2 regions of the Ideonella sp. sgz306126 genome follow, and region 1 is predicted to be linked to the other one. Evidence: riboswitches for the same ligand, from Rfam matches in the RefSeq annotation. Region 1 holds a riboswitch; the other holds the start of a gene.

Region 1 (14,182 bases):
TGACGCGGCGCGTGCTGTCGCAGGCGTCGGACGTCTCGGAACGCCACCTGGCCAACCTGGAATCGGGCGTCGGGAACGCCTCCATCCTGGTGCTGCGCCAGGTCTGCCGGGCGCTGGATTGCGAACTGGCCGAATTGCTCGGCGACGAGACCGCCACCTCGCCCGAGTGGCTGATGATCCGCGACCTGCTGCGCGGGCGCACCGATGACGACCTGCGCCGCGGCCGGCTGGCGCTGGCGGACCTCTACGGCCAATCGGGCCCACCCGACGCACGGCTGCAGCGCATCGCGCTGATCGGGCTGCGCGGCGCCGGCAAGTCCACGCTGGGCCGGCGGCTGGCCGAGTCGCTGGACGTGCCCTTCGTCGAGCTCAACCAGGAAATCGAGCGCGTGGCCGGCTGCAGCCTGCCCGAGATCCACAACCTGCTGGGCGCCGCCGCCTACCGCCGCTACGAGCGACGCGCGCTGGAGGAAACGATCCAGCTCTACCCGGACGCCGTCATCGCCACGCCAGGGGGCGTGGTGTCGGACCCGGCCAACTTCAACCTGCTGCTCGCCCATTGCTACACCGTGTGGCTGAAGGCCTCGCCTGAGGAGCACATGAGCCGCGTGCTGGCGCAGGGCGATCTGCGGCCGATGTCGGGCAACCGCGAAGCCATGGACGACCTGAAGCGCATCCTCAACGAGCGCGCGGCGTTCTACGGCAAGGCCGACCTGGCGATCGAGACCGGCGGCAAGCCGCTGGAGCAGGCCGAACAGGAACTCCAGGCGGCACTGCGAAAGGCGATCAAGCATTAAATTGCATTTTCTGCTTGACGTGTCATGTAGATGCATTATGATGCCTGTCATTCGCGGTCGGGACATTCCGTCGCCACACCGCACTCACAGGCCGCCCACAGGAGACTGGCATGAATGCACCCCTCGCCCCCGAGACCCTGGCCGCCCGCCCGGTCGACTACCGCACCGAGCCCGGCCAATACCACCACTGGTCGCTGAGCGTCGAAGGCCCGGTGGCCACGCTGGCGATGAACGTCGATGAGAACGCCGGCCTGCGCCCCGGCTACAAGCTCAAGCTCAACAGCTACGACCTGGGCGTGGACGTGGAACTGCACGACGCCATCAACCGCATCCGCTTCGAGCATCCGCAAGTGGGCAGCGTGGTGATCACCTCCAGCCGCGATCGCATCTTCTGCTCCGGCGCCAACATCTTCATGCTGGGCGTGTCCAGCCACGGCTGGAAGGTGAACTTCTGCAAGTTCACCAACGAAACCCGCAACGGCCTGGAAGACTCGTCTAAGCATTCGGGCCTGAAATTCCTGGCCGCCGTCAACGGTGCCTGCGCCGGCGGCGGCTACGAGCTGGCCCTGGCCTGCGACGAGATCATCCTGGTCGACGACCGCTCCAGCGCCGTGAGCCTGCCCGAGGTGCCGCTGCTGGGCGTGCTGCCCGGCACCGGCGGCCTGACCCGCGTGACCGACAAGCGCCATGTGCGCCACGACCTGGCCGACATCTTCTGCACCACCACGGAAGGCGTGCGCGGCCAGAAGGCCAAGGATTGGCGGCTGGTCGACGAGATCGTCAAGCCCGCCGCGTTCGCGGCCAAGGTCCAGGAACGCGCGCTGGCGCTGGCGGCGACCAGCGACCGTCCGGCCGACGCGCAGGGCGTGGCGCTGACCCGCATCGAGCGCAGCCAGGATGCAGACAGCCTGCGCTACGAGCACGTCAGCGTCGAGATCGACCGGGCCCGCCGCCAGGCCGTCTTCACCGTCCAGGCCCCGACCGGCCCCCAGCCCGGCACGGTGGACGCCATCGTGGCCGCCGGCGCGGCCTGGTACCCGCTGGCCATGGCGCGCCAATTGGACGACGCCATCCTGCACATGCGCACCAACGAGCTGGACATCGGCACCTGGGTGCTGAAGACCCGCGGCGACAGCGCGGCCGTGCAGGCCCTGGATGCCCAGTTGCTGGCCCACCCAGATCACTGGCTGGTGCGCGAGACCATCGGCCTGCTGCGCCGCACGCTGTCGCGCATCGACGTCTCGTCGCGCTCGCTGTTCGCGCTGATCGAGGAAGGCTCGTGCTTCACCGGCACGCTGGCGGAACTGGCCCTGGCCTGCGACCGCAGCTACCACCTGGCGCTGCCTGACGATGCCGCCAAGGCCCCCAAGCTCGCGCTGACCGAAGCCAACTTCGGCCTCTACCCGATGGCCACCGGCCAGTCTCGCCTGGGCCGCCGCTTCTACGACGAAGCCGCCCCGATGGCCGCCGCCCGGGCCGCGATCGGCCAGGCGCTGGATGCCGACGCCGCGCTGGCCCTTGGGCTGGTGACCTCGGCACCCGACGACATCGACTGGGCCGACGAGGTGCGGATTGCGCTGGAAGAACGTGCCGCGATGTCGCCCGACGCGCTGACCGGCATGGAGGCCAACCTGCGCTTCAACGGTCCCGAGAACATGTTCACCCGCATCTTCGGCCGCCTCACCGCCTGGCAGAACTGGATCTTCCAGCGCCCCAACGCGGTCGGCGAGAAGGGCGCGCTGAAGCTCTACGGCAAGGGCGAAAAAGCGCAATTCGACATGAACCGCGTCTGACCAGACGGCCACCCCACGTACCGAAAGCACACGATGTCCACGATCAATTACAGCGAGAAGATCCCCAACAACGTCGCCCTGTCGGAAGACAAGACGCTGCAGCGCGCGCTGGAACACTGGCAGCCCAACTACCTGAACTGGTGGAACGACATGGGCCCGGACGGCTCGCAGGGATTCGATGTCTACCTGCGCACCGCGGTCAGCGTCGAGGCCGACGGCTGGGCCCAGTTCGGCCACGTCAAGATGCCCGATTACCGCTGGGGCATCTTCCTGAACCCCAAGGAAGAGGGCAAGCAGGTCAACTTCGGCGAGCACAAGGGCGAGGCCGCCTGGCAGGACGTGCCCGGCGAGCACCGCGCCAACCTGCGCCGCATCATCGTCACCCAGGGCGACACCGAACCGGCGTCGGTCGAACAGCAGCGCCACCTGGGCCTGACCGCCCCCAGCCAGTACGACCTGCGCAACCTGTTCCAGGTGAACGTGGAAGAAGGCCGCCACCTCTGGGCGATGGTCTACCTGCTGCACAAGTACTTCGGCCGCGACGGCCGCGAAGAAGCCGATGCGCTGCTGCAGCGCAACTCCGGCGACGCCGACAACCCGCGCATCCTGGGCGCCTTCAACGAGCAGACCCCGGACTGGCTGGCGTTCTACATGTTCACCTACTTCACCGACCGCGACGGCAAATTCCAGCTCTGCGCGCTGGCCGAGAGCGGCTTCGATCCGCTGGCGCGCACGACCAAGTTCATGCTGACCGAAGAGGCGCACCACATGTTCGTCGGCGAATCGGGCGTGAGCCGCGTGATCGCCCGCACCTGCCAGGTGATGAACGAGCTCAAGACCGACGATCCCGCCAAGGTGCGCGCGGCCGGCGTGATCGATCTGCCCACCCTCCAGCGCTACCTGAACTTCCACTTCTCGGTGACGATCGACCTGTTCGGCGCCGATGAATCCAGCAACGCGGCGATCTTCTACAACTCCGGCCTGAAGGGGCGCTACGAGGAGACGAAGCGTGGCGACGACCACCGCCTGCAGGGCCAGACCTACAAGGTGCTGGCGGTGCAGAACGGCCAGTTGGTGGAGCGCGAGGTGCCGATGCTCAACGCGCTCAACGAAGTGCTGCGAGACGACTACATCAAGGACTCGATCGCTGGCGTCAACCGCTGGAACAAGGTGATCGAGAAGGCCGGCATCCCGTTCAAGCTGGTGGCCCCGCACAAGGTCTTCAACCGCAAGATCGGCACGCTGGCCGGCGCCAACGTGACGCCGGAGGGCCGGGTCGTGAGCGCCGCCGAATGGGCCCAGAACGAGAAGCACTGGCTGCCCTCGGCCGAAGACCGCGCCTTCGTCGCCAGCCTGATGGGCCGCGTCACCGATCCGGGCAAGTTCGCCAACTGGATCGCGCCGCCGGTGATGGGCATCAACCGCCAGCCGGTCGACTTTGAATACGTTCGCTTTTCCTGAGGCCTGACGCCTGCGCGGCGGGTGCGCGGCTCGGGCTTGTCCCGACACGCCACCCGCCGTTTCACTTGTACCGTCGGCACTCTCCCGCCAGCCTCCCAGCCGGACCCCATCATGAACGCTCCGATGCCTGCCGTGCTCAAGCAGCACCTGATCGACCCCGAGATCTGCATCCGCTGCAACACCTGCGAGGCCACGTGCCCGGTGAACGCCATCTCGCACGATTCGCGCAACTATGTCGTCGACGTCAACGTCTGCAACTGGTGCAACGCCTGCATCTCGCCCTGTCCCACGGGCTCGATCGACAACTACCGCAGCGTGGCCGCCACCCGGCCCTACACGCTGGACGAGCAGTTCAGCTGGGACGAACTGCCCGCCGAACTGAGCCGCGAGCAATTGGCCGCGCTGGTGGGTGACGCGACGGGTGATGCGGCCGGCGATGCCGCCGTGGCCGATGCCCCTGCTGAAGCCGCCCCCGCGGCAGCCGCCACCACCGCCACGGGCGAGGCACCCTTCCGCGCGGGCGACTACGGCGCCACGCTGCCGCCCTGGTCGGCCGCGCACGCCTACACCAACCTCTACGGCCCCAAGTCGGCGCAAAAGACCACCACCGCCACCGTGGTGGGCAATGTGCGCGTCACCCAGGTGGGCACCGAGTACGACACCCACCACCTGATGCTGGACTTCGGCAGCATGCCCTTTCCGGTGCTGGAAGGACAGTCCATCGCCGTCATCCCGCCGGGCGTGGACGGCGCCGGCAAGCCGCACCACCCGCGGCAGTACTCCATCGCCAGTCCGCGCAACGGCGAGCGGCCCGGCTACAACAACCTCTCGCTCACCATCAAGCGCGTGCTTGAAGACCACTCGGGCAAGCCGGTGCGCGGTGTGGCCAGCAACTACCTGTGCGACCTGAAGGTCGGCGACACGGTGCAGGTGATCGGGCCCTTCGGCACCAGCTTCCTGATGCCCAACCACCCGAAGTCGAACATCGTGATGATCTGCACCGGCACCGGCAGCGCGCCGATGCGCGCGATGACCGAATGGCGCCGTCGATTGAGAGCCACCGGCAAGTTCGAGGGCGGCAAGCTGATGCTGTTCTTCGGCGCCCGCACCAAGGAGGAGCTGCCCTACTTCGGGCCGCTGATGAACCTGCCCAAGGACTTCATCGACATCAATCTCGCGTTCTCGCGCACCCCTGGCGCGCCCAAGCGCTATGTGCAAGACCTGATGCGCGAGCGCGCCGCCGACCTGGGCCCGCTGCTGAAAGACCCCAACACCTACTTCTATGTCTGCGGCCTGAAATCGATGGAAGAAGGCGTGGTGCTGGCCTTGCGCGATTTGGCGACCGGCACCGGACTGGCGTGGGAGACACTGGGCGCCGAGCTGAAGGCACAAGGCCGACTGCACCTGGAAACCTACTGACCTCACGCATGAGATGAGCTACACCACGCTAGAGCTGCAGCACGGACCCGTCAGCCGGGTGCGCATGAACCGCCCGCAGGTCTTCAATGCCTTCGACGAGGCGATGATCGGCGAACTGGACCGGGCCTTCGCCATGCTGGAAACCGACGACGCGGTGCGCGTGATCGTGCTCGAAGGCGCGGGCAAGGCCTTCAGCGCCGGCGCGGACCTGCAGTGGATGCAGCGCGCCAGCGCCGCCAGCCTCGAATGGAACGAGGCCGATGCGCGCCGCTTCGCGGCCATGCTCCATCGCATCCACGCCTGCGCCAAGCCCACCATCGCGCGCGTCCAGGGCGTCGCGCTGGGCGGCGGCGTGGGCCTGACCGCCGCCTGCGATCTGGCCATCGCCGGCGACGACGCGAAGTTCTCGGTCAGCGAGGCGCGCTTCGGCATCCTGCCCTCGGTGATCGGCCCCTATCTGACCAATGCGGTGGGCAAGCGCCAGGCCTTGCGCCTGGCCTTGACCACCTCGCGCATCGGCGCCGCCGAGGCGCTCGCCATCGGCCTGGTGCACCAGGTGGTGCCGGTGGCGGAGCTGGACGCCGCCGTCGACGCGCTGGTGGCCGAACTGCTGAACGGCGGCCCGCAGGCGCAGCGCGAAATCAAGGCGCTGTTCGCCCGCTTCGACGTCGGTACGATCACGCCCGAGGTGCGCGAGCTGACCGCCCGCACCATCGCCCGCGTGCGCGGCACCGAGGAAGCGCGCCAGGGCTTCGCGGCCTTTCTGGCCAAGCAGCCCGCCCCGTGGATTCCCCGAGACGACAAGACATGAACACCTTCGAATTGAGCAGCACCCCGGTGCTGGTGGTGGGCGCCGGCATCATGGGCGCCGGCATCGCGCAGGTGGCGGCCCAGGCCGGCCACGCGGTGCAGCTGCACGATGCCCGGCCGGGTGCCGCCGCCGACGCCAAGGACAAGCTTGCCGCCGGCCTGCAGGCCCTGGTGACCAAGGGCCGGCTGACGGCCGAGAACGCAGCCGCGACGCTGGCTCGCATCACCCCCCTCGACGCCCTGGCCGAAGCGGCCGGCGCAGGGCTGGTGGTCGAGGCCATCGTCGAGAAGCTGGAGGTCAAGCGCGCGCTGTGGCGGGACCTGGAAGCGCTGGTCTCGCCCGAGTGCGTGATCGCCACCAACACCTCGTCGATCTCGGTCACCGCGCTGGCCAACGGCATGGCCCGGCCCGAGCGTCTGGTGGGCATGCACTTTTTCAACCCGGTGCCGCTGATGAAGCTGGTCGAGGTGGTCTCGGGGCTGCACACCGCGCCTGCGGTGGCCGACGCCATCTTCAAGCTGTCCGCGGCCTGGGGCAAGACGCCGGTGCACGCGCGCTCGACCCCCGGCTTCATCGTCAACCGCATCGCCCGCCCCTATTACGCCGAGACCCTGGCGCTGCTGGCCGAACAGGCCGCGACCCCGGCCGTGCTGGACGCCTGCCTGCGCAGCGCCGGTTTCCGCATGGGCCCCTGCGAGCTGATGGACCTGATCGGCCACGACACCAACTTCGCCGTCACCCAATCGGTCTTCGAAGCGAATTTCTTCGACAAGCGCTACGTGCCCTCCGGCGTGCAACGCGAGCTGGTCGACGCCGGCTGGCTCGGCCGCAAGAGCGGCCGGGGCTTTTACCGCCATCCGCAGAGCGAGGCCGACAAGGCCCTGCCCGCGGCGGCGCCGCAGGCCGCACCCGGCGCGGTCACCGTGACCGGCCGTTGCGCCTGGGCCGAACAGATCGCCGCCCGGCTGATGGCCGGCGGTCTGCGCGTGAGCCGTGACACCGGCACCGCCGACGTCGGCCTGACGCTGGCCGCGGGCCGGCTGGTGGTCAGCGACGGCCGCACCGCGACCGAGCGGGCCGCCCGCGGCGGCGAACGCAACCTGGCGGTGTTCGACTGGCAGGTCGGCGGCGAGCCGCCGGCAGGCACGCCCCTGGCATTTTCGGTGGCGGCGTCGGCGACCGAAGGCTTCACCCTGGCGGCCGCGGGTGCACTGGCCGCCGCCGGCTGGCACCCGCTGCGGGTGGCCGATGCGGCAGGCCTGGTCGTCGCTCGCACGATCGCGATGCTGGTCAACGAGGCGGCCGATGCGGTGCTGCAAGGCGTCTGCTCCCCCGAGGGGGCCGATGCGGCGATGAAGCTGGGCGTCAACTACCCGGCCGGCCCGTTCGACTGGCTGGCCCAGGTCGGCACCGGCCCGGTCGTGGGCTTGCTGGACGCGCTGGACGCGCACTACCGCGGCGAGCGCTACCGCGTCAGCCCCTGGCTGCGCCAGCGGCTGCTGGCGGAACAGGCGGCGCGATGAAATTCGCCGAATTCCACGCCGGTCAGGTCATCGAGGCCGGGCCTTACGCGATCAGCGAAGCCCAGATCCTGGCCTTCGCGACCGAGTGGGATCCGCAGTGGTTCCACACCGACCCGGAGGCCGCCGCGCAAGGCCGCTTCGGTGGCCTGATTGCCAGTGGCTGGCAGACCTGCGGGATCGCGATGCGGCTGGTGGCCGACGCGGCGTTGAAGGGGTCCGAATCCTTCGCATCGCCCGGTCTGCAGTACGTGAAATGGCCCCACCCGGTGCGCCCGGGCGACCGCCTGCACCTGGTGGCCACCGTGGTCGAGGCCCGCTGCTCGGACAAGCGGCCCACGCTGGGCATCCTGCGCTGGCGCTGGCAACTCTTCAACCAGCACCAGCAACCGGTGCTGGACCTGGAAGCCACCAGCCTGTTCGATCTGGCGCGATCGCCTCCCGCGCAGCCGCTATGATGCGGGCCTGGCAGGAGAGCGCCGGCCCCTCGGGCCGGCCACCGAAGGCGCAAACTCCCATGCACGCTCAGGTTCCGTACTGCCACGGTCAGAACGCCGTCTGGAGAGCCGTCAGCCACCGCTGATGCACCGAAGGAGCAAGGCCCGGCCCGACCGCCGCGGCTGAATCTCTCAGGTACCAAGGACAGGGGGAGCGGCACGCACCACGCCCGACCGCGTGGCGGGTGCGCCACCGCTTGCTCTCTGGAGAGTTCCCCGATGAACGTCATCGTTCTGGGTGCCGGCCTGCTCGGCACCACGTCCGCCTATTACCTGCGCCAACTGGGCCACGAGGTCACCGTGGTCGATCGCCAGGCCACCCCCGCCGCCGAAACCAGCTTTGCCAACGGCGGCCAGATCTCGGTCAGCCACGCCGAGCCCTGGGCCAACCCCGGCGCGCCGCTGAAACTGCTGAAGTGGCTGGGGCGGGAAGACGCGCCGCTGCTGTTTCGCCTGCGCGCCGACCTGCGCCAGTGGCTCTGGGGCCTGCAATTCCTGCGCGAATGCACGCCCGCGCGCACCCGCCACAACATCGAGCAGATCGTCCGCCTGGGCGCCTACAGCCGGGCCGAGTTGCAGGCGCTGCGCGCCGCGCGCGGCATCGCCTATGACCAGCGCACCCAGGGCATCCTGCATTTCTACACCAACGAGAAGGAGTTCGACGCCGCAGAGGCCCCCGCCGCGCAGATGCGCGCGCTGGGCTGCGACCGGCGCGTCATCTCGGCCGACGAGGCGGTGGCGATCGAGCCGGCGCTGCGCCACATCCGGCCGCAGCTGGCCGGCGCCACCTACACCGCGGAGGACGAATCGGGCGATGCCAACCGCTTCGCCCGCGAACTGGCCCGGCGCTGCGCGGACGATGGCGTGCACTTCCTGATGAGCCACACGGTGACCGCGCTGCGCAGCGCCGCCGGCGAGATCGACCACGTGGAGGCCACCGATGCTGAAGGCCGCTTCCAGCGCCTGCGCGCCGATGCCTATGTGCTGGCGATGGGCTCGCTGAGCCCGGTCCATGCCAGGCCGTTGGGCCTGAACCTGCCGATCTATCCGGCCAAGGGCTACTCGGTCACCATGCCGGTGAAGAACGCCTCGCTGGCCCACCAGGTCTCGCTGACCGACGACGAGTTCAAGCTGGTCTTCTCCAGGCTGGGAGACCGGTTGCGCATCGCCGGCACGGCCGAGCTGAACGGCTACGACCGCGACCTGAACCGCGTCCGCTGCGAAGCCATCGTGCGGCGCACCGAGCAGCTGTTTCCCGGCGCGGGCGACACCACCCAGGCCCAGTTCTGGAGCGGTCTGCGTCCGGCCACGCCGTCCAACGTGCCGTTGATCGGCAGGAGCCGCATCGGTCGCCTGTTCCTCAACACCGGCCACGGCACCCTGGGCTGGACGCATGCCTGCGGCTCGGGCAAGAGCATCGCCCGCATCGTCAGCGGCCTGCCGCCGGAGCTGGATTTCGCCTTCGCAGGCGTCGGGCACTGACGCGGCCTGGACGGCCTGGCCCGGCGGCCGCCGGGCCAGGCCGTCCGTGCTGATCAATCGATCTTCACGTACTCGTAGTCCACCGGCTGTTGGTTGATGCCCATCCGCGGTGGCGCGATCCAGCGGGCGTACTGGCCCGGCGCATGGCAGGGCCGCATCAGCGAATGGATGAAGTCGATGTCGGCCGCGTTGGGCAGCCATTCGTCCTTCAGGGCCGCCCAGCTCTCGGCCCCCAGGATCTCGCCGGTCGGGCTGATCGCGTGGCCGCCGAATTCGCCGATCCGGCGGTTGAAGCCCTTGTGCGGCTGGGTGAACCGGAAGTCGATGCCCGCTTTCTCGATGGTCTTGTTCCAGCGATCCAGCCCGCCCTGGCAATCGGCGATGTAGTCGTCCAGCAGACGGGCGTTGATGGCGCGCAGCGCGGGGGTGTCCTCGACCACCAGCTCGCCGTCGACCACCCGCATCACCGGATACGTGGCGTTCTGCAGCTCGTGGTCGTCGCCGGTCAGCCTGGCCTCGTTGAAGCGCCCCTTGAGTCCGGCGCTGAACGCTTCGGCGGCGTTGCTGCTGATCTCGCTGCCGAACAGGTCGCGGGTCACGCTCATGTGGAAGTTGGCCTTGCGCTGCAGCAGCGGCAGGTCGACCACGCCCAGCGACCGGATGCGCTCCACGTCGTACGGATCGGTGATGCCGGCCTGGACCATCGCGGCACAGGTGGCCTCGACGGTGCGGCCGACGCCGGTCTCGCCGACGAAGAGGTGATGGGCCTCTTCCGTCAGCATGAAGCGGCAGCTGCGGCTCAACGGGTCGAAGCCGCTTTCGGCCAGCGCCGCCAGCTGCATCTTGCCGTCGCGGTCGGTGAAGTAGGTGAACATGAAGAAGCTCAACCAGTCGGGCGTGCGCTCGTTGAACGCGCCCAGGATGCGCGGGTTGTCCTGCTGGCCGCTGCGGCGTTCCAGCAAGGCCTGGGCTTCCTCGCGCCCGTCCTTGCCGAAGTACTTGACCAGCAGGTAGACCATGGCCCACAGGTGGCGGCCTTCCTCGACGTTGACCTGGAACAGGTTGCGCAGGTCGTACAGGCTGGGTGCGGTCGCGCCGAGGTGGCGTTGCTGTTCGACCGACGCCGGCTCGGTATCGCCCTGCACCACGATCAGCCGGCGCAGCAGCGAGCGGTATTCGCCCGGCACCTCCTGCCAGGCCGGCTCGCCCTTGTGGCGACCGCAGGGAATGGTGCGGCCCTCCACCTTCGGCGCGAGCAGGATGCCCCAGCGGTAGTCGGGCATCTTCACGTAGCCGAACTTGGCCCAGCCCGCCGGATCCACGCCGACCGCGGTGCGCAGGTAGACCTCGGCCTGCTGGAAGCCTTCGGGCCCCATGTCCTTCCACCAATCGAGGTAGGCCGGGTGCCAGCTCTCCAGCGCGCGCAGCAACTGCCGGTCGCTGGCGAGGTCGACGTTGTTGGGAATGGCATCGTCGTAGCGGACCTCGACGAAACGGTCGCTGGCGACCGACTCGCGGGCTTCGATCAAGGTGTCGTCCGGTGTGCTGCTCATCGTGGTCTCCTGGGGTGGCTGAGGGAAGGGTTTTCCATGCACTTTCATGCTCTTATCGATGCATGACATGCAGTATCATGCTTATTCACCGGTCGGCAGTTTGCGCTAGATCAGTAAAACGGCACCGCAGCGTCGACCTTCCACGGCCCCCCCAGGAGACACCGATGGCGGCATTCGTCGACGACCCCGACAACCTCGCGCCCCCCCGGGCCGAACGGCTGGACCTGACCGACGGCAGCTTCGTGCTGCGCTCGCCCCAGGCGCTGGGGCCTTATGCGCGCTGCATCGGCGACTGGCTGGAACGCTGGGCGCGGGACACGCCCGACGCGCCGGCCTTTGCCGAGCGCGCGCCGAACGGCGAGTGGCGCCAGCTGAGCTGGGCCCAGACACGCACGGCCGTGGGCCGGGTGGCGCAAGGCCTGCTGGGCCTGCGCCTGCCCGCCGGCAAGCCGGTGGTGGTGCTGTCGGACAACTCGATCGACCACCTGGTGCTGATGCTCGCCTGCATGCACGTGGGGCGCCCGGTGTGCACCGTCAGCAGCGCCTACTGCAGGCTGAGTCAGGACTTTGCGAAGATCCGCGACATCGTGCAGATGCTCGATCCGGCGCTGGTCTATGCCTCGGATGCCAAGGTCTACGGTGGGGCGATCCGCGCCTGCCTGGACCAGGGCGCGCTGCACGGCGTGGTGGTGCTGGGCCAGGGCGCCGACGAGGTGCCTGGCGCCTTTCCGTGGGAGCTGCTGGCCAGCCGCCCCGAAGGCCCCGCGGTGATGCAGGCCTTCCAGGCGGTGCTGCCCGACGACACCGCGAAGTACCTGCTGACGTCGGGCTCGACCGGCCATCCCAAGGTGGCGATCAACACCCACCGCATGCTCTGCGCCAACCAGCAAATGATTGCCCAGACCTGGCGCTTCCTGAAGCGCGAGAAGCCGGTCCTGCTGGACTGGCTGCCATGGAGCCATACCTTCGGCGGCAATCACAACCTGAACATGGTGCTCTGCCACGGCGGCACGCTCTACATCGACGACGGCCGACCGGTCCCTGGGGCGATAGAAAAGACCGTGCGCAACCTGCGGGACTGCAGCCCCAACATCCACTTCAACGTGCCGCGCGGCCTGGACATGCTGATGAACTTTCTCGACGCCGATCCGGCGCTCGCCAGGAAGGTGCTGGCGCCGCTGCGCGCGGTGTTCTACGCCGGCGCCGCGCTGCCGCAGGCGAGCTGGCAACGGCTGCAAGGCATCGCCCGCAAGGTACGCGACGAGCCGCTCTGGTTGACGACGTCCTGGGGCTCGACCGAGACCGCGCCGGCCATCACCAGCGCCCACTGGATGCTGGAAGGCGCGGGCTGCATCGGCCTGCCGCTGCCCGGTATCGAGCTGAAATTCATCCCCAATGGCGAAAAGCTGGAAATGCGGGTGCGCGGCGTCAACATCTTTCCCGGCTACCGCAACGCGGCGCGACTGAGCGCCGAAGCCTTCGACGAAGAGGGCTACTACCGGATCGGCGACGCCGGCTACCTGGTCGACCCGGCCCACCCCGAGAAGGGCGTGATGTTCAACGGCCGCGTGGCCGAGGACTTCAAGCTGACCACCGGCACCTGGGTGTCGGTGGGCACGCTGCGCGTCAAGCTGGTCTCGGCGTTGGCACCGCTCGCGACCGATGCGGTGATCACCGGGCACGACCGCGACGAGATCGGCGCGCTGGTCTTCCTGAGCCCGGCGGGCCAGGCCACCGCGCGCGGCGAGTTGCACGACAAGGTGCAGGCCGCGCTGCAGGAACTCCGGCGCGGCGGCGGCTCGTCGCAATGCCCAGGACGAGTGCTGCTGATGACCGAAGCCCCCAACGCCGACGCCGGCGAAATCACCGACAAGGGCTACGTCAACCAGCGCGCGGTGCTGAGCCGGCGCGCGGTGGAGGTGGCCACGCTGTACGCCGACGCCGCCGACGAGCGCATCGTCACGCTGACCCACTGAAGTGGCAGGCGAACGGCTGCGCCGCAGCGCCGGTGGCCAGGGCATGGCCGTGCGGTTGGCGAATCCCACTGCGGCCTGATCCGTTCCCGCGCCCAAAATGAAAATTTCAGGCTATACTTGCGGGCTCTAGGCGCTTTAGCTCAGCCGGTTAGAGCGACGGAATCATAATCCGCAGGTCCGGGGTTCGAATCCCTGAAGCGCCACCAAAACCCAAGAGGCTTGTAGGTCAACGACTTACAAGCCTTTTTCTTTGCCAGGGGTGCCACTTGGGGGTGCCACTTGGGCTCCGTCGACACACCACGCCTGTACCGCAAACCCTGCGGAACGTACTTCATCCGGATCCTGCTACTTCAGGCTCCGTCTTCCTCAAGTTCCGGCCCGCCCGGCCGTTATACGCGTGTGGAAGTCCGCCAGTCGCTGCGGACCAAGAACCCCGACCTCGCACGAAGCATGCCGTGCGAATCCTCAACCTGCTCGACAGGTTCGTTGTGCACGTGGACCGCGACGAGCGGACCTCCTCGTGGCATCCCAAGGCCTGCGTAGTCCGGTGGTCGTAGACGGCGATCTCGTGCTGCACTGGTTGCTCCGGCAAGTTGAAGGAGCGGCCAGTGTTCCGAGCTGGCCCAGTTCAGACGGAGGACAAATTTCGAACGTCGCTCCCGATCGACGATCGAGCCGGGTGCCAGAGACCCTGCGCCCCGAACGTCGACGGGGCACGACATGCGGGCATCTCCGCCCCGATCTATGGCTTAGGAACCGACGCCCTGGTGAGGGAGTCCGCTCATGCGCCGCCCGAGTGGATCTCCTGACGCAGCTTGTTGGGGCCGACGTTGATAGGATTTAAGCGCCGGGTTTGCCGTGACCCGGCCGGTC
Region 2 (14,182 bases), on a different contig from region 1:
AGATCAACCCGTTTCTTCGATGCGACCAGCCCGCGCTGATCGCCGCCGCGCAAGTGCACGGCGCCTCGGGGAACGACCCTGTCCAGGTGTTTTCCCACCTGCGCGAATGGAAGAACCAGTTCCGATGATGATGACTCCTCGACCATGGCGGCTGTCCTTGATGCTGGTCTGCGTGGCCGCCCTGAGTGCGTGCGCCGTCAACCCGCTGCACGGCCCGGCCGCCGTCGCGGGAACCGCACCGGCCATTGCGACCGCCACCGGTCAAACACTGCGCATGGACACCTCGACCGATGTCGCATCGCAGTCGGTGCCGCCCGCGCCAGCCCAGTCCGCCAGTCAGGCCGAGGCGGACGCTGGCGCTGACGTGTCGGAAGCAGCTGCCGGCCCTCCCTCCGACCCCCTCAATCCCAACCACCCGGTGGACCTGTACGACGACGCGGCGTCGCAGGATCTCTGGGCCCGGGTGCGGCGCGGCTTCGCCATCCCCGACCTTGACGATGACTACGTTCACCGCCAGGAGCAGTATTACGCCAGCCGTCCCGATTACGTCGCCCGCATGACGGAACGCGGTGGGCGCTACCTCTACCACATCGTCGAGGAAGTCGAGAAGCGGGGCATGCCCACCGAGTTGGCGCTGCTGCCGTTCATCGAAAGCGCCTACAACCCGCAGGCCATGTCCTCGGCGCGCGCGTCGGGCATGTGGCAATTCGTCCCGGCGACCGGCAAGACCTATGCGCTGAAACAGAACCTGTTCCGCGACGATCGCCGCGACGTGCTGGCGTCCACCCGCGCTGCACTGGACTACCTCGGCCGTCTGCATGACATGTTCGGCGACTGGCAGCTGGCGCTGGCAGCCTACAACTGGGGTGAAGGCAATGTCCAGCGCGCCATCGCCCGCAACCAGCGGGCCGGTCTGCCGACCGATTTCTCCAGCCTGCGCATGCCGGACGAGACGCGCAACTACGTTCCCAAGTTGCAGGCGGTGAAGAACATCGTGCTCCATCCGGAGAACTACAGCCTGACCTTGCCCGATCTGAAGAACCACCCTTATTTCCTGGCGGTGCCGATCGAGCGGGACATCGACGTCGCGCTGGCGGCTGAACTGGCCGGCATGTCGATCGACGAATTCAAGCAGCTGAATCCACAGATGAACAAACCGGTCATCCTGGCTGCGGGAACCGAGCAAATCCTGCTGCCCTATGACAACGCCAACCAGTTTTTGAAGAACCTCAAGGGCCACCGGGGCCAGTTGGCGACCTGGACGGCCTGGGTCGCCCCGAAGACGTTGCGGCCTCGCGATGCCGCCCGCCAGGTGGGCATGAGCGAAACCGAACTGCGGCAGATCAACCGCATTCCGCCGAAGATGCTGGTCAAGGCCGGATCGACGCTGCTGGTGCCGCGCACGGCATCGCGCACCGCGGACGTGTCGGAACACCTGGCGGACAACGCCATGCTGGCGCTGGCGCCCGACCTGCCGCCGATGCGGCGCATCACCCTGCGTGCCGGCAAGCATGGCAGTTCGGTCGCCGCCATCGCGCGGCGCTACCGCACCTCGGCCAACCAGGTCGCCCAATGGAACCATATGGGCGCCAGCGGCAGTTTCCGGCCTGGCGCGACGATCGTCGTGATGGTGCCGGCCGCGCGTGCGGCACCGACCCGGCTGGCATCGGCGTCGAAGAGCCGGGGGGCGCCACATGCCAAGGCGACGCGCCGCGGCAGCACGCGCCGCGTGGTGGCCAGCAAGAATTCGCGGGTGATTCGCGTCGCGCAGCGCTGAGCGGGCGCACTCAGCGGCGGGCGCCGACCCGCCTCATCGGCGATCGACCAGCGCGTGGGCGATCGTCGAGAGATCGACGTATTCGAGTTCGCTGCCTGCCGGCACGCCACGCGCCAGCCGCGTGACCCGCTTGCCGCGCGCTTTCAGTGCATCGGCCAGCACGTGGGCCGTGGCCTCGCCCTCGGCAGTGAAGCTCGTGGCCAGGATCACCTCCTCGACCCCGTTCTCCAGGGCGCGCTCCATCAAGGCCATCGCATCCAGATCCGCCGGCCCGACACCGTCGAGCGGGCTGATGCGGCCCATCAGCACGTAGTACAAGCCCTGGTAGCTGCCGGTGCGCTCCAGCGCGGACTGATCGGCCGGCGTCTCCACCACGCACAGCAGGCGCGCGTCGCGGGCCTCGTCGGCGCAGATCGCGCAAAGATCCGATTCGGTGAAGGTGTGGCAACGGCGGCAGTGATGGATCGACTGCACCGCCGTGTCCAGTGCCAGCGCCAGCCGGGTCGCACCGGCACGATCGTGCTGCAGCAGGTGAAAAGCCATGCGCTGGGCCGACTTCACGCCCACGCCGGGCAACAGCCGCAAAGCCTCGACCAGTGCATCGAGTGCCGAGATCTCGCTGGAGCGGCGGGTCACGAACGGCGCGATCAGAACGGCATCTTCATGCCGGGCGGCAGCGGCATGCCCGCGGTCAGCTTGCCCATCTTTTCCTGACTCACCGCCTCGGCACGGCGCACCGCGTCATTGAAGGCTGCCGCCACCAGATCCTCCAGCATGTCCTTGTCGTCGGCGAGCAGGCTGGGGTCGATGGTGACGCGTTTGACGTCGTTCTTGCAGGTCATCACGACCTTGACCAGTCCGGCGCCGGACTGGCCCTCCACCTCCACCAGCGCCAGTTCTTCCTGTGCCTTGCGCAGGTTGTCCTGCATCGCCTGGGCCTGCTTCATCAGGCCGGCGAGTTGACCCTTCATCATGGGGAATCCTTTCTTGACGTGGAAAATGAGGTTCTCGCGCCGCCCACACCGGGTGGCGATCAGACCGGTTTGATCGAGCCTGGCACGATGCGGGCGCTGCTGAACCGCGCGAGCAGGCTTTGCACCAGCGGGTCCGCGCGCACGGCCTGCTCGGCGGCCTGCTGCCGCAAGGCCTGCCGCTCTGCCTCGCGCAGGGCCGGAGAATCCCGGGCCACGCCGGGGATCAGGTCCAGCCGCAGGCGCGCCAGGCCGGTGGCGGCTCTCAGCGGCTCCAGCAGCTTTTCGGCGAGCGCCGGCGTGCGCAGGCTGTCGCGCGCCACCGTCAATCGCCAGACCTCGTCGGCGCCCGATGGTGACACCTCGGTCAGTTCGGACTGGAAGGCCAGCTCCCGCACCATGGCGGTGATCTGTCCTGCCGCAGCCAGGCTGCCCACCACCTCGGCCCAGCGATCGCCCAAGGCCGTGCGTTGCAGCACCGGCGACGGCGACAAGGGCGCAGGCGGCACCGGCGTGGGATCGGAACGTATCGGGGTGGGCACGGCCTCAAGGGCGGACGGCGGCCCGCTGGTCGTCGACACAGCGCCCTGCCCCGTTCGTGCGCGCGGCTGCGCCGGCGCGAGGCCTTCGGCCCCATCGAAGGGCGGACCTTCGTCCAGCCAGGGCGGCGGTTCGTCCGCCGCAGGCGGCTGCGGCGGGGTCAGCGGGCGGCCTCGGGACGGCGCAGCGTCGACCGGGGTCGCGAGAGCCCCACCGTTCTCCCGCTGTGGCACCGGCACCGCCGCGCGCGCCGTCGCTTCAGCGCGCAGCGGCGCGGCCATGATCGGCGCCGCAACGGCAGCCTGCACCGCGGCTGCGCCGTCAGCGCGGCCGCCCGTCGCATCGGTCGGGCGCGCGGCGTCTCCGCCAGTGGCCGGAAACGCCATGAAGCGCAGCAGCACCATCACCAGGCCGGCGTATTCGTCCGGGGCCAGGCTCAGTTCAGCCCGGCCTTGCAGGCAGATGCTGTAGAGCAACTGCGTCTCGTCGGCCGCGAGCGTGCCCGCCAAATGTTGTGCGACCGGCGTGTCCGGATCGGCGGCATCGAGTGCGCCAGGCACCGCCTGCTCGACGGCCATCTGTTGCAGCAGCCGGGCCACTTCCTCCAGCGTGCCCGCCGCGGACAATCCCTGGCGCCGCAAGCCCTCGCATTCGTCGAGCACCGCGCGCCCGTCGCGTCCCGCCAGCGCCTCGACCAGGCGCTGCGCGTGAGCCCGGTCCACCGAGCCCAGCATCGCCTTGACGGCGGACTCTTCCAGCCGCCCGCCGCCATAGGCGATCGCCTGGTCGGTCAGCGACAGCGCATCGCGCATCGAGCCGCGGGCCGCGCGCGACAACAGGCGCAGCGCGCCCGGCTCGGCCGGGACCTGTTCCGCCGCCAGCACCTGCGACAGATGGTCGGCCACGGTCTGCGGCGCCATCGGGCGCAGATTGAACTGGAGACAGCGGCTCAGCACCGTCGGCAACATCTTCTCGGGATCGGTGGTGGCCAGCACGAACTTCAGGTAGTCCGGCGGCTCTTCCAGCGTCTTCAGCAAGGCGTTGAACGCGTCCTTGGTGAGTTGGTGGGCCTCGTCGATCATGAACACCTTGAATCGCCCGACCGTCGGCTTGTAGGCCGCGCGTTCGATCAGTTCGCGGATTTCATCGATGCTGCGGTTGGACGCGGCATCCATCTCGGTGTAGTCGATGTAACGGTCGGCATCGATCTCGCGGCACGCGCTGCAGACGCCGCAAGGCCGCGCGGTGATGCCGCCCGTGCCGTCGGGCCCGGTGCAGTTCAGGCTCTTGGCCAGGATGCGCGAAACCGTGGTCTTGCCGATGCCGCGGGTGCCGGTGAACAGGTAGGCGTGATGCAGACGTTGCTGCTCGAGCGCATGCGTCAGCGCCCTGACCACGTGATCCTGGCCAACCATGTCCTCGAAACTGCGGGGCCGGTATTTGCGGGCCAGAACGACGTAGCTCATGGGCATTGATTCTACGGGTCAGGCCCTCTCCCTAGCTCGGAGCTTCGATCCCCCTTGCCTCTGGGGGTGGGGCCCGGCGCCCACCCGGCGCAGCATAGGGTCTTTCGACGATGGTGCGCTCGCTGGCGCGCCAACACCTCACCGGAGACGCTCATGACCACCGTCCAGACCCGCTACGTCACCTGGATTTCTCGCGGACGCCGTCACCACGGCAGCAGTTCGCTCGACTTGGTGCCGCCGCTGAGCAGCACCGCCGCGGATCCCGGCGTCTACCAGGCCCTTGCGTCGCCCCAGTACCCTTACACCGATGCCCAGGGCAAGCCGCAGACCGCGTGGTTCGCGTTCTGGTCGGTGACCGGGGGCGCCAACGGCCCGTTCGTGACCACCCAGAACAGCGTCAACGTGCCTGTCGGCGATGACCCGGTCAATGCGATCGCCTGGTATGTCCCGCTGGGCGATGGCAACGGCCAGCCGGGCACCCTGATCGACGCCTTCGACGTCAACCTCGGCAACTTCGTCGACGACGATTTCGTCTCGGTCGCGCCGGACGCGGGCCTGGGCGCCGCCGCCAACGAAGACGGCTGGGTGCCGTCAGCGGCGCTGGAGCACATCCAGGCCTTTGCCAGCATCCACGCGACGCCCTTGCTGAACTGGCAGGTCGTGCTGCAGGCGCCGCCTGGGGCCGACACCGTGGTCGCGGCCGACCTGCAAGCGGCCGCCCAGAGCCAGGGCGTCGCCTTTGCGTTCTACCAGCGGCCCGCCGGCCCGTCGCGATGGGTCGACCCGCACCGCTATGAGATCGGCACCTGGGTCAGCTGGGGCGTGATGGTCGACGGCGGCGGCCCGACCGGCCACGGTCCGGTGGACCCCTGGGGTCCGCTGGTGCGCGAGTTCGCCGGCGCCATGGCGCTGGCCGAGGCGGCTCGCAAGGGCGGCGTCGAGACCCGGGCCGCCAGCCTGGACATCGCCGCCAAGCAGCTGGAAATCACGGCCGCCAAGCTCGGTGAGGCGATGCGCAAGGACGCCAAGCTGCGCGTCAAGCGCTGACGCCGCGATGGCCTGCGTGCAACAGGGCACGCGGGCCGTCGGCACCGGGCCGGGGGGGCAGCGGCTGCGGGATAATCCGGCACATGAGTTCCTCTGCCTCCACCCCCAACTCCGCACCGCTCAGCTATGAACAAGCCGGCGTCAATTACGACCTGATCGACCCGCTGAAGGTCGCCGCCCAGCGCGCAGCCGCGGCCACGGCCGGCCACCTCGCGGGCCATGGCTTCAGCGAGATCGCCGCTTCGCGCGGCGAATCGGCCTATGTGGTGGACGTGGGGCCGTTCTACCTGGCCAGCATCGTCGAATGCCTGGGCTCCAAGGCGCTGGTGGCTGACGAGATGAAGGCGCTGACCGGCAAGAGCTATTACGCCGGCATCGCGCAAGACACGATCGCCATGGCGGTCAACGACCTCATCACGGTCGGAGCCACGCCGCTGGTGGTGCAGGCCTACTGGGCCGCCGGTGGCAGCGACTGGTTCGGCGACGCCGAACGCGCCCAGGCGCTGGTGGCCGGGTGGAAGGCCGCCTGCGATGTTTGCGGTGTGGCCTGGGGAGGCGGCGAGACGCCGGCGCTGGCGGGCATCGTCGAGAGCGGGCGCATCGACCTGGCGGCTTCGTGCACCGGCATCGTCAACCCCAAGAGCCGGCTGAGCGTCGGCGATGCGCTGGCACCCGGCGATGCGATCGTGCTGCTGGCGTCGAGCGGCATCCACGCCAACGGCCTGAGCCTGGCGCGCAAGCTCGCGGAGCGCCTGCCCGGCGGCTACCTGACCGAAGTCGCCCCCGGCCTCAGCTACGGCGACGCGCTGTTGGCGCCCACCACGCTCTACAGCCCGATCACCGAAGCCGTGGCCCGCGCCGGCATCAGCGTGCACTACAGCGCCAACATCACCGGCCACGGCTGGCGCAAACTGCTGCGCCACCCGAGCCAGCAGACCTACCGCATCCACAGCGTGCCCGAGGTGCCGCCGGTGCTGCGCTTCATCCAGCAGCACGCCGGCCACGACGACCGTGAGGCGTACTCCACGCTCAACATGGGTGCCGGCTTCGCGCTGTTCGTCAAGGCGCAGGACGCGGCTCAGGTGGTGGCCATCGCCCAGGCCCACGGCGTGCCGGCCTTGGTCGCTGGTCAGGTCGAGGCGGGGCCCAAGCAGGTGCTGATCGAACCGATCGACGTGCGCTTCGGCGACGACGACCTGCAACTGCGCTGAACCCGGCCGACTCCGCGAAACAACGTGGCCCCTCGGGTCGGGGAAACGGGGGCCATCGCTTACAATCCGCCCTGACGGGCCTCCTCGCATGGGAGCACGGCCAACCGGGTCAGGTGGGGAACCAAGCAGCCCTAACTGTTGTGACCAGTGCCGAGGGCAAGGCTCGTCACCCTCTCTTGCCACGCGCCGCCGAGGTCAGGCCTGGGGCCAGTTCGGCGCGCGCTTGTCGATGAAGGCCTGCACCCCCTCCAGCGCGGCCTCGTCCATCATGTTGCAGGCCATGGTCTGGCCCGCGTCCACATAGGCCGCCTCGATGCCGGCCTCCAACTGGCGGTAGAACAGGCTCTTGCCCATCGCGACCGCGGTGCGTGGCTTGGCGACGATCGTGGCCACCAGTGCCTCGACCGCGGCGTCGAGTTCGGCCGGTTCGGCGACGCGGTTCACCAGACCCTTGACCCGGGCCTCATCGGCGCTGATGAACTCGCCGGTCACCAGCATTTCGAAGGCCGCCTTGCGACCCAGGTTGCGGCTCAAGGCCACGGCCGGGGTCGAGCAGAACAAGCCCAGGTTGACGCCGCTGACGGCAAAGCGGGCGGTGCGGGCCGCCACGGCCAGATCGCACATCGCCACCAGCTGGCAGCCTGCCGCCGTGGCGATGCCCTGGACTTTGGCGATCACCGGCACCGGCAGGCGCTGGATCGCCATCATGACTTTTCCGCACTGCGCGAACAGCTTGGCGTAATACGCGGCCGAGGGATCGGCCCGCATCTCGCGCAGGTCATGGCCGGCGCAGAACGCCTTGCCCGCGGCGGCCAGCACGACGACGCGGATCGTCTCGTCCTGCGCAAGCGCATCGAACTCGGCCTGCAGCGCGGTCAGCAGCGACTCGGACAAGGCGTTGAACGCCTGCGGCCGGTTGAGCGTCAGGGTCACGACGCCGCGTGCATCGGTCTCGCGCAGCAGCAAGGGATCGTCGGTGGTCAGCATGGTGGGTTCCTCCGGTCACGGCAGTGCCGATCGGCCCGCCGACTCACTCGAACGCCGCGGCCGAGCGGGCCCGGTCGCGCAGCATGAACTTCTGGATCTTGCCGGTCGAGGTCTTCGGGATCGGCTCGAAGCGGATCTCGCGCGGCACTTTGTAGCTCGCCAGCAGCCCCTTGCAGTGCGCCACCAACTCCTCGGCGCTGACGGTGGCGCCGGGGGCGGTCTCGACGAACGCCACCGGCGTCTCGCCCCACTTCGGATCGGGTCGGGCCACCACGGCGCACGACACCACGGCGGGATGGCGGTACAGCGCGTCTTCCACCTCCAGCGAACTGATGTTCTCGCCGCCCGAGATGATGATGTCCTTGCTGCGGTCCTTGATCTTGACGTAACGGTCGGGCTCGAGCACGGCCAGGTCGCCGGTGTGGAACCAGCCGCCGCGGAAGGCTTCCTCGGTGGCCTTGGGGTTCTTCAGGTAGCCCTTCATCGCGATGTTGCCGCGGAACATGATCTCGCCCATCGTCTGGCCGTCGGCCGGCACCTCGGTCATCGTCTCCGGGTCCATCACGGTCATGCCTTCCTGCAAGGGGTAGCGCACGCCCTGGCGGCCGTTGAGCCGGGTCTGCTCCGACAGGTCCTGGCGGGCCCAGGTCTCGCGCTTGACCGCCACAGCGGCCGGGCCGTAGACCTCGGTCAGGCCGTAGACATGGGTGATGTCGAAACCCAGCCGCGCCATGCCTTCGATCATCGCCGCCGGCGGTGCGGCCCCGGCCACCATGCCGCGCACGCGCTGGGTGATGCCGTCGCGCAACTCGGGCGGCGCACTGATCAGCAGGTTGTGGACGATGGGAGCGGCGCAGTAATGGTCGACGCCATGCTCGCGCATCGCCTCCAGGATGGCCTTGGCATCGACCTTGCGCAGGCAGACATGGGTGCCGCCCAGCATCGCCACCGTCCAGGGGAAGCACCAGCCGTTGCAGTGGAACATCGGCAGCGTCCACAGGTAGCGCGGGAAGTTCGGCATCGTCCAGGTGGCGGCGTTGCAGACGGCGTTCAGGTAGGCCCCGCGGTGGTGGGTGACCACGCCCTTGGGATCGCCGGTGGTGCCGCTGGTGTAGCTGACGGCGATCGCGTCCCATTCGTCACGCGGCCCGTCCAGCCTGGCCAGCGGCGCATGCGCCGCCAGCAAGGCCTCGTACTCGTGACTGCCGACGCGCTCGGAGCGGCCGGTGAATTCGCTGTCGGTCACGTCGATGACGATCGGCTGACGTCCGTGCTTCTCGCGCAGCAGGCGCAGCGCCTCGTACATCAGCGGGCCGAATTCGCTGTCGGTGATCAGCACGGCCGTTTCGCAGTGGTTCATCTGCCAGGCCAGCAGCGAGGCGTCGAGCCGCGTGTTCAAGGTGTTGAGCACGGCGTTCAGGGCCGGCACCGCGTAATGCGCCTCGACCATCTCGGGGGTGTTGGGCAGCATCACGCTGACCGTGCTGCCACGCGCCACCCCCAGCGCCCGCAGCGCCGCGGCCAGCCGTGCGCTGCGTTCCCGCACCTGGGCCCAGGTGTAGCGCCGCTGGCCGTGGATCACCGCCGGCAGGTCGCCGAAGACCTCGGCACTGCGCTCGACGAAGCTCACGGGCGACAGTGCCACGTGATTGGCCGCAGTGGGCCCCAGATCTTGTTCATAGATGTTGTTCATGCGGTCTCCATCGGATGCCAGCGTCCCACTTTATACGCCGTGGCTGGAGCTTGGCTGACAACGCCTCGGGTACACTGGGCGCCTGCTAGGAGAGAGCCCCACCCGGGGCCGCCGAAGGCGCAGAGGCTTTAACCGCCTCGAACGCTCAGGCAAAAGGACTGGCAAGCGCAACGCCGTCAAAAGCGATGCGTTCCTCACTGGAGAGAGGCGGGAGCCGATGGCGACATCGGGAGCCCGTCCACCGAAGGGGCAAGCGGCGCTGCTGTGAACCACGGCGCTGTCAATCTCTCAGGTAAAGCGGACAGCGGGGGCACTTCTCGACCACACTGGTTTCATGAACTGCCCTCGAAAGTCCGCCGATGTCCGCTGCCTCGCCTGACGCTCCGCTGCTCACCACCCCGCTGCACGCCTTGCACCTCGAACTGGGTGCCCGCATGGTGCCGTTCGCCGGCTATGCGATGCCGGTGCAATATCCCGCCGGCCTGATGGCCGAGCATCGCCAGTGCCGCGACGCGGCGGCGCTGTTCGACGTCTCGCACATGGGCCAGCTGCGGCTGATCGGCCCCGACGCCGCGGCAGCGCTCGAAACCCTGGTGCCGGTGGACCTGGTCGACCTGCCCGCCGGCAAGCAGCGCTACGCCTTGTTCACCAACGAGGCGGGCGGCCTGCTCGACGACCTGATGGTGACCCGCCCGGCCACCGCCGATGCCGCCGCGTTCGGCGACCTGTTCGTCGTCGTCAATGCCGGCTGCAAGGACGCCGACATCGCCCACCTGCGTGACCGCATCGGCGCGCGCTGCCAGGTCCTGCCACTGCCTGAACGGGCCTTGCTCGCGCTGCAAGGCCCGCAGGCCGCCGCCGCACTCGCGCGCCTGCATCCGGGCGTCGCCTCCCTCACCTTCATGACCGCCGGCACCTTCACGCTGGCCGGTGCCACCTGCTTCGTCACCCGCTCGGGCTACACCGGCGAGGACGGCTTCGAGATCTCGGTCCACCGGGACCAGGCCGAGGCGCTGGCGCGCGCCTTGCTGGCCCAACCCGAAGTCAAGCCGGCCGGCCTGGGCGCCCGCGACACGCTGCGGCTGGAGGCCGGGCTGTGCCTGTATGGACACGACATCTCCACCACCACCACGCCGGTCGAAGCCGCGCTGACCTGGGCGATCCAGAAAGTGCGCCGCCCCGGCGGTGCGCGTGCTGGCGGCTACCCCGGTGCTGCGGTGATCGAAGCGCAGCTTGCCGGCGGTGCCACCCGCAAGCGGGTCGGCCTGATCGGCCGCGAGCGGGCGCCGGTCCGCGAAGGCACACCGCTGGTGGCGGCCGACGGCCGCCCGCTGGGCATCGTCACCAGCGGTACGCTGGCACCCACCGTCAACCAGCCGGTCGCGATGGCCTATCTGCCGCTCAGCCACACGGCGCTGGGCACCGAGGTGTTCGCCGAAGTGCGCGGCAAGCGCCTGCCGATGACGGTCGCTGCCCTGCCCTTCAACCCGACCCGCTATTACCGCGGCTGAGGCGCTGCCGCCTCCTTTCGTCCCCCCTCAACCAGGAGCACGTCATGACGACCAAGTTCACCCCCGACCACGAATGGATCAACATCGAGGACCACGAAGCCGCGGTCGTCGGCATCACCTTGCACGCACAGGATGCGCTGGGCGACGTGGTGTTCGTCGACCTGCCCGAGGTCGGCAAGAGCTACGCCAAGGGCGACATTGCCGGCGTGGTCGAATCGGTCAAGGCAGCCGCCGACATTTACATGCCGGTCAGCGGCGAGGTCGTCGAGGTCAACGAAGAGCTGCGCAACAACCCCGCGCTGGCCAACACCGATCCGCTGGGCAATGGCTGGTTCTTCAAGGTGCGGGTCGCCGACATGACCCAGTTCGACGAGCTGATGGACGCGCCGGGCTACGACGCGCTGCTCAAGACGCTCTGACCCACCGCTCACGCCCTTCCGTCGGCCGAAGCCGTCCTTGTCCGGATGGCCTCGGACTGCGGCGGCCCCTGCCCGACCGAGACCCCTCATGACGACACCGCTTGCCACGCTGGAGAACGCCAGCGAATTCACCGCCCGCCATATCGGCCCCAGCCCCGCCGACGAAGCCGCGATGCTCGGCGTCATCGGCGCGGCCTCGCGCGAGGCCTTGATCGGTGCCATCGTGCCCGCAGCGATTCGCCGCCCCACCGCCATGGACCTGCCGGCGCCGGTCGGCGAAGCGCAGGCGCTGGCCGAGCTGCGCGCGGTCGCGGCGCAGAACCAGGTGCTCAAGAGCTTCATCGGCCAGGGCTACCACGGCACCCACACGCCGGGCGTCATCCTGCGCAACATCCTCGAAAATCCCGCCTGGTACACCGCCTACACGCCCTACCAGGCGGAAATTTCCCAGGGCCGGATGGAAGCGCTGGTGAACTTCCAGACCCTGGTCTGCGACCTGACCGGCATGGCCATGGCCAATGCCAGCATGCTCGACGAGGCCACCGCCGCCGCCGAGGCCATGACCCTGGCCAAGCGCAGCGTCAAGAGCAAGAGCAACACGCTGATCGTGGCCGGCGACTGCCACCCGCAGACCATCGAGGTCATCCGCACCCGCGCCGAGCCGCTGGGCATCGAGGTGCTGGTGGGCATGGCGCCGCAGCTGATGGAACAGCACGACTACTTCGCCGTCGTCGCCCAGTACCCGGCCACCACCGGCCTGATCCACGACCTGAAGGCCCAGGTCGACGCGGCGCATGCCAAGCAGGCCGCCTTCATCGTCGCGGCCGACCTGCTGGCGCTGACGCTGCTGGTGCCTCCGGGCGAGTTCGGCGCCGACATCGCCGTGGGCAACACCCAGCGCTTTGGCGTGCCCATGGGCGCGGGCGGCCCGCATGCCGCCTACCTGGCCTGCCGCGACGAGTACAAGCGCTCCATGCCCGGCCGCCTGGTGGGGGTGAGCGTGGACGTGCATGGCAACCCGGCCTACCGGCTGGCGCTGCAGACCCGCGAGCAGCACATCCGCCGCGAAAAGGCGACGTCCAACATCTGCACGGCCCAGGTGCTGCTGGCGGTGATGGCCAGCATGTACGCGGTCTACCACGGCCCGGTGGGCCTGACGCGCATCGCCACCCGCGTGGCCACCTACACCGCCATCCTGGCCCGGGGGCTGGAGCAACTGGGCCACAAGCTGCTGGTTCGATCCGTGTTCGACACGCTCACCGTGGAAACCGGCGACCGCACCAACGCCATCCTCGCCAAGGCATTGGCCGGCGGCGCCAACCTGCGCCGCGTCTCCGATCGCCATCTGGGCATCGCGCTGGACGAGACCACCACCCGGGCCGACCTGGTCGCGCTGTGGGGCTGGTTCGCCAGCGACGGCCAGGCCCTGCCCAGCGTGGAGGCGCTGCAGGACGGCGCCCAGCCGCTGATCCCGGCCGCGCTGCGCCGCAGCAGCGCCTTCCTGACCCACCCGGTGTTCAACCGCCACCACTCCGAGACCGAGATGCTGCGCTACCTGCGCCGCCTGGCCGACAAGGACCTGGCGCTGGACCGCAGCATGATCCCGCTGGGCTCGTGCACGATGAAGCTCAACGCCACCAGCGAGATGATCCCGATCACCTGGCCCGAATTCGCCCAGGTGCATCCGTTCGCGCCGGCCGAGCAGCTGAGGGGGTACCAGTTGCTGAACGAGCAGCTCACCGCCTGGTTGTGCCAGGCCACCGGCTATGCCGGCGTGAGCCTGCAGCCGAACGCCGGTTCGCAAGGCGAATATGCCGGGCTGCTGGCAATCCGGGGCTGGTATGCCTCGCGCGGCCAGGCCGGGCGCACGGTCTGCCTGATCCCCGAGAGCGCCCACGGCACCAACCCGGCATCGGCCCAGATGGCCGGCATGCAGGTGGTGGTGGTCAAGTGCGACGCCAGCGGCAACGTCGACCTGGACGACCTGCGTGCCAAGTGCGAACAGCATGCCGAGCGACTCGCCGCGGTGATGATCACCTACCCCTCCACCTACGGCGTGTTCGAGCCGCGCGTGAAGGAGCTGTGCACCCTGGTCCACCGGTACGGCGGCCGGGTCTACGTGGACGGCGCGAACATGAACGCGCTGGTCGGCGTGGCCGCGCCCGGCGAGTTCGGTGGCGACGTCAGCCACCTGAACCTGCACAAGACCTTCTGCATTCCGCACGGCGGCGGCGGACCGGGTGTGGGGCCGGTGTGCGTGGTCGAGGACCTGGTGCCCTTCCTTCCCGGCCATGCCACGGCCCGCGCGGCCGGTGCCTATGCCGGCACGGTGGGCACGGGGGCCGGTGCGGTCAGTGCGGCGCCGCTGGGCAATGCCGCGGTGCTGCCGATCTCGTGGATGTACGTGCGCATGATGGGGGCCGACGGCCTGCAGCGCGCCACCGAGACCGCGATCCTCAGCGCCAACTACGTGGCGGCCCGCCTGGCCGACCATTACGACATCCATTTCAGCGGCGGGCAGCCCGGCATCAAGGGCGGCGGCGTCGCTCACGAGTGCATC

Evidence for each region. Region 1 has a riboswitch for glycine ahead of AC0N04_RS03640 (D-amino acid dehydrogenase). Riboswitches for the same ligand answer to the same signal wherever they lie in the genome.
Region 2: linked by a shared signal. The riboswitch ahead of gcvT (glycine cleavage system aminomethyltransferase GcvT) and the one ahead of AC0N04_RS03640 (D-amino acid dehydrogenase) in region 1 are both predicted to bind glycine.

The regions. Positions count from the first base shown of each region.
Region 1 is NZ_JBVYWP010000001.1:783,721-797,902, forward strand. Features, by position in the region: gene AC0N04_RS03605 (helix-turn-helix transcriptional regulator) at 1-797, shown strand, start outside; gene boxC (2,3-epoxybenzoyl-CoA dihydrolase) at 908-2,590, shown strand; gene boxB (benzoyl-CoA 2,3-epoxidase subunit BoxB) at 2,624-4,051, shown strand; gene boxA (benzoyl-CoA 2,3-epoxidase subunit BoxA) at 4,163-5,470, shown strand; gene AC0N04_RS03625 (enoyl-CoA hydratase-related protein) at 5,484-6,281, shown strand; gene AC0N04_RS03630 (3-hydroxyacyl-CoA dehydrogenase) at 6,278-7,804, shown strand; gene AC0N04_RS03635 (MaoC family dehydratase) at 7,801-8,259, shown strand; glycine riboswitch at 8,350-8,457, shown strand; gene AC0N04_RS03640 (D-amino acid dehydrogenase) at 8,518-9,780, shown strand; gene boxB (benzoyl-CoA 2,3-epoxidase subunit BoxB) at 9,834-11,333, opposite strand; gene AC0N04_RS03650 (feruloyl-CoA synthase) at 11,498-13,309, shown strand; tRNA gene AC0N04_RS03655 (tRNA-Met) at 13,439-13,515, shown strand.
Region 2 is NZ_JBVYWP010000004.1:332,242-346,423, reverse strand. Features, by position in the region: gene gloB (hydroxyacylglutathione hydrolase) at 1-128, shown strand, start outside; gene AC0N04_RS13980 (transglycosylase SLT domain-containing protein) at 275-1,777, shown strand; gene recR (recombination mediator RecR) at 1,811-2,413, opposite strand; gene AC0N04_RS13970 (YbaB/EbfC family nucleoid-associated protein) at 2,425-2,751, opposite strand; gene dnaX (DNA polymerase III subunit gamma/tau) at 2,811-4,754, opposite strand; gene AC0N04_RS13960 (hypothetical protein) at 4,908-5,801, shown strand; gene AC0N04_RS13955 (AIR synthase-related protein) at 5,885-7,012, shown strand; RNA gene ffs (signal recognition particle sRNA small type) at 7,086-7,183, shown strand; gene AC0N04_RS13945 (enoyl-CoA hydratase) at 7,208-7,999, opposite strand; gene AC0N04_RS13940 (acyl-CoA synthetase) at 8,043-9,692, opposite strand; glycine riboswitch at 9,769-9,863, shown strand; glycine riboswitch at 9,880-10,007, shown strand; gene gcvT (glycine cleavage system aminomethyltransferase GcvT) at 10,052-11,203, shown strand; gene gcvH (glycine cleavage system protein GcvH) at 11,248-11,622, shown strand; gene gcvP (aminomethyl-transferring glycine dehydrogenase) at 11,711-14,182, shown strand, end outside.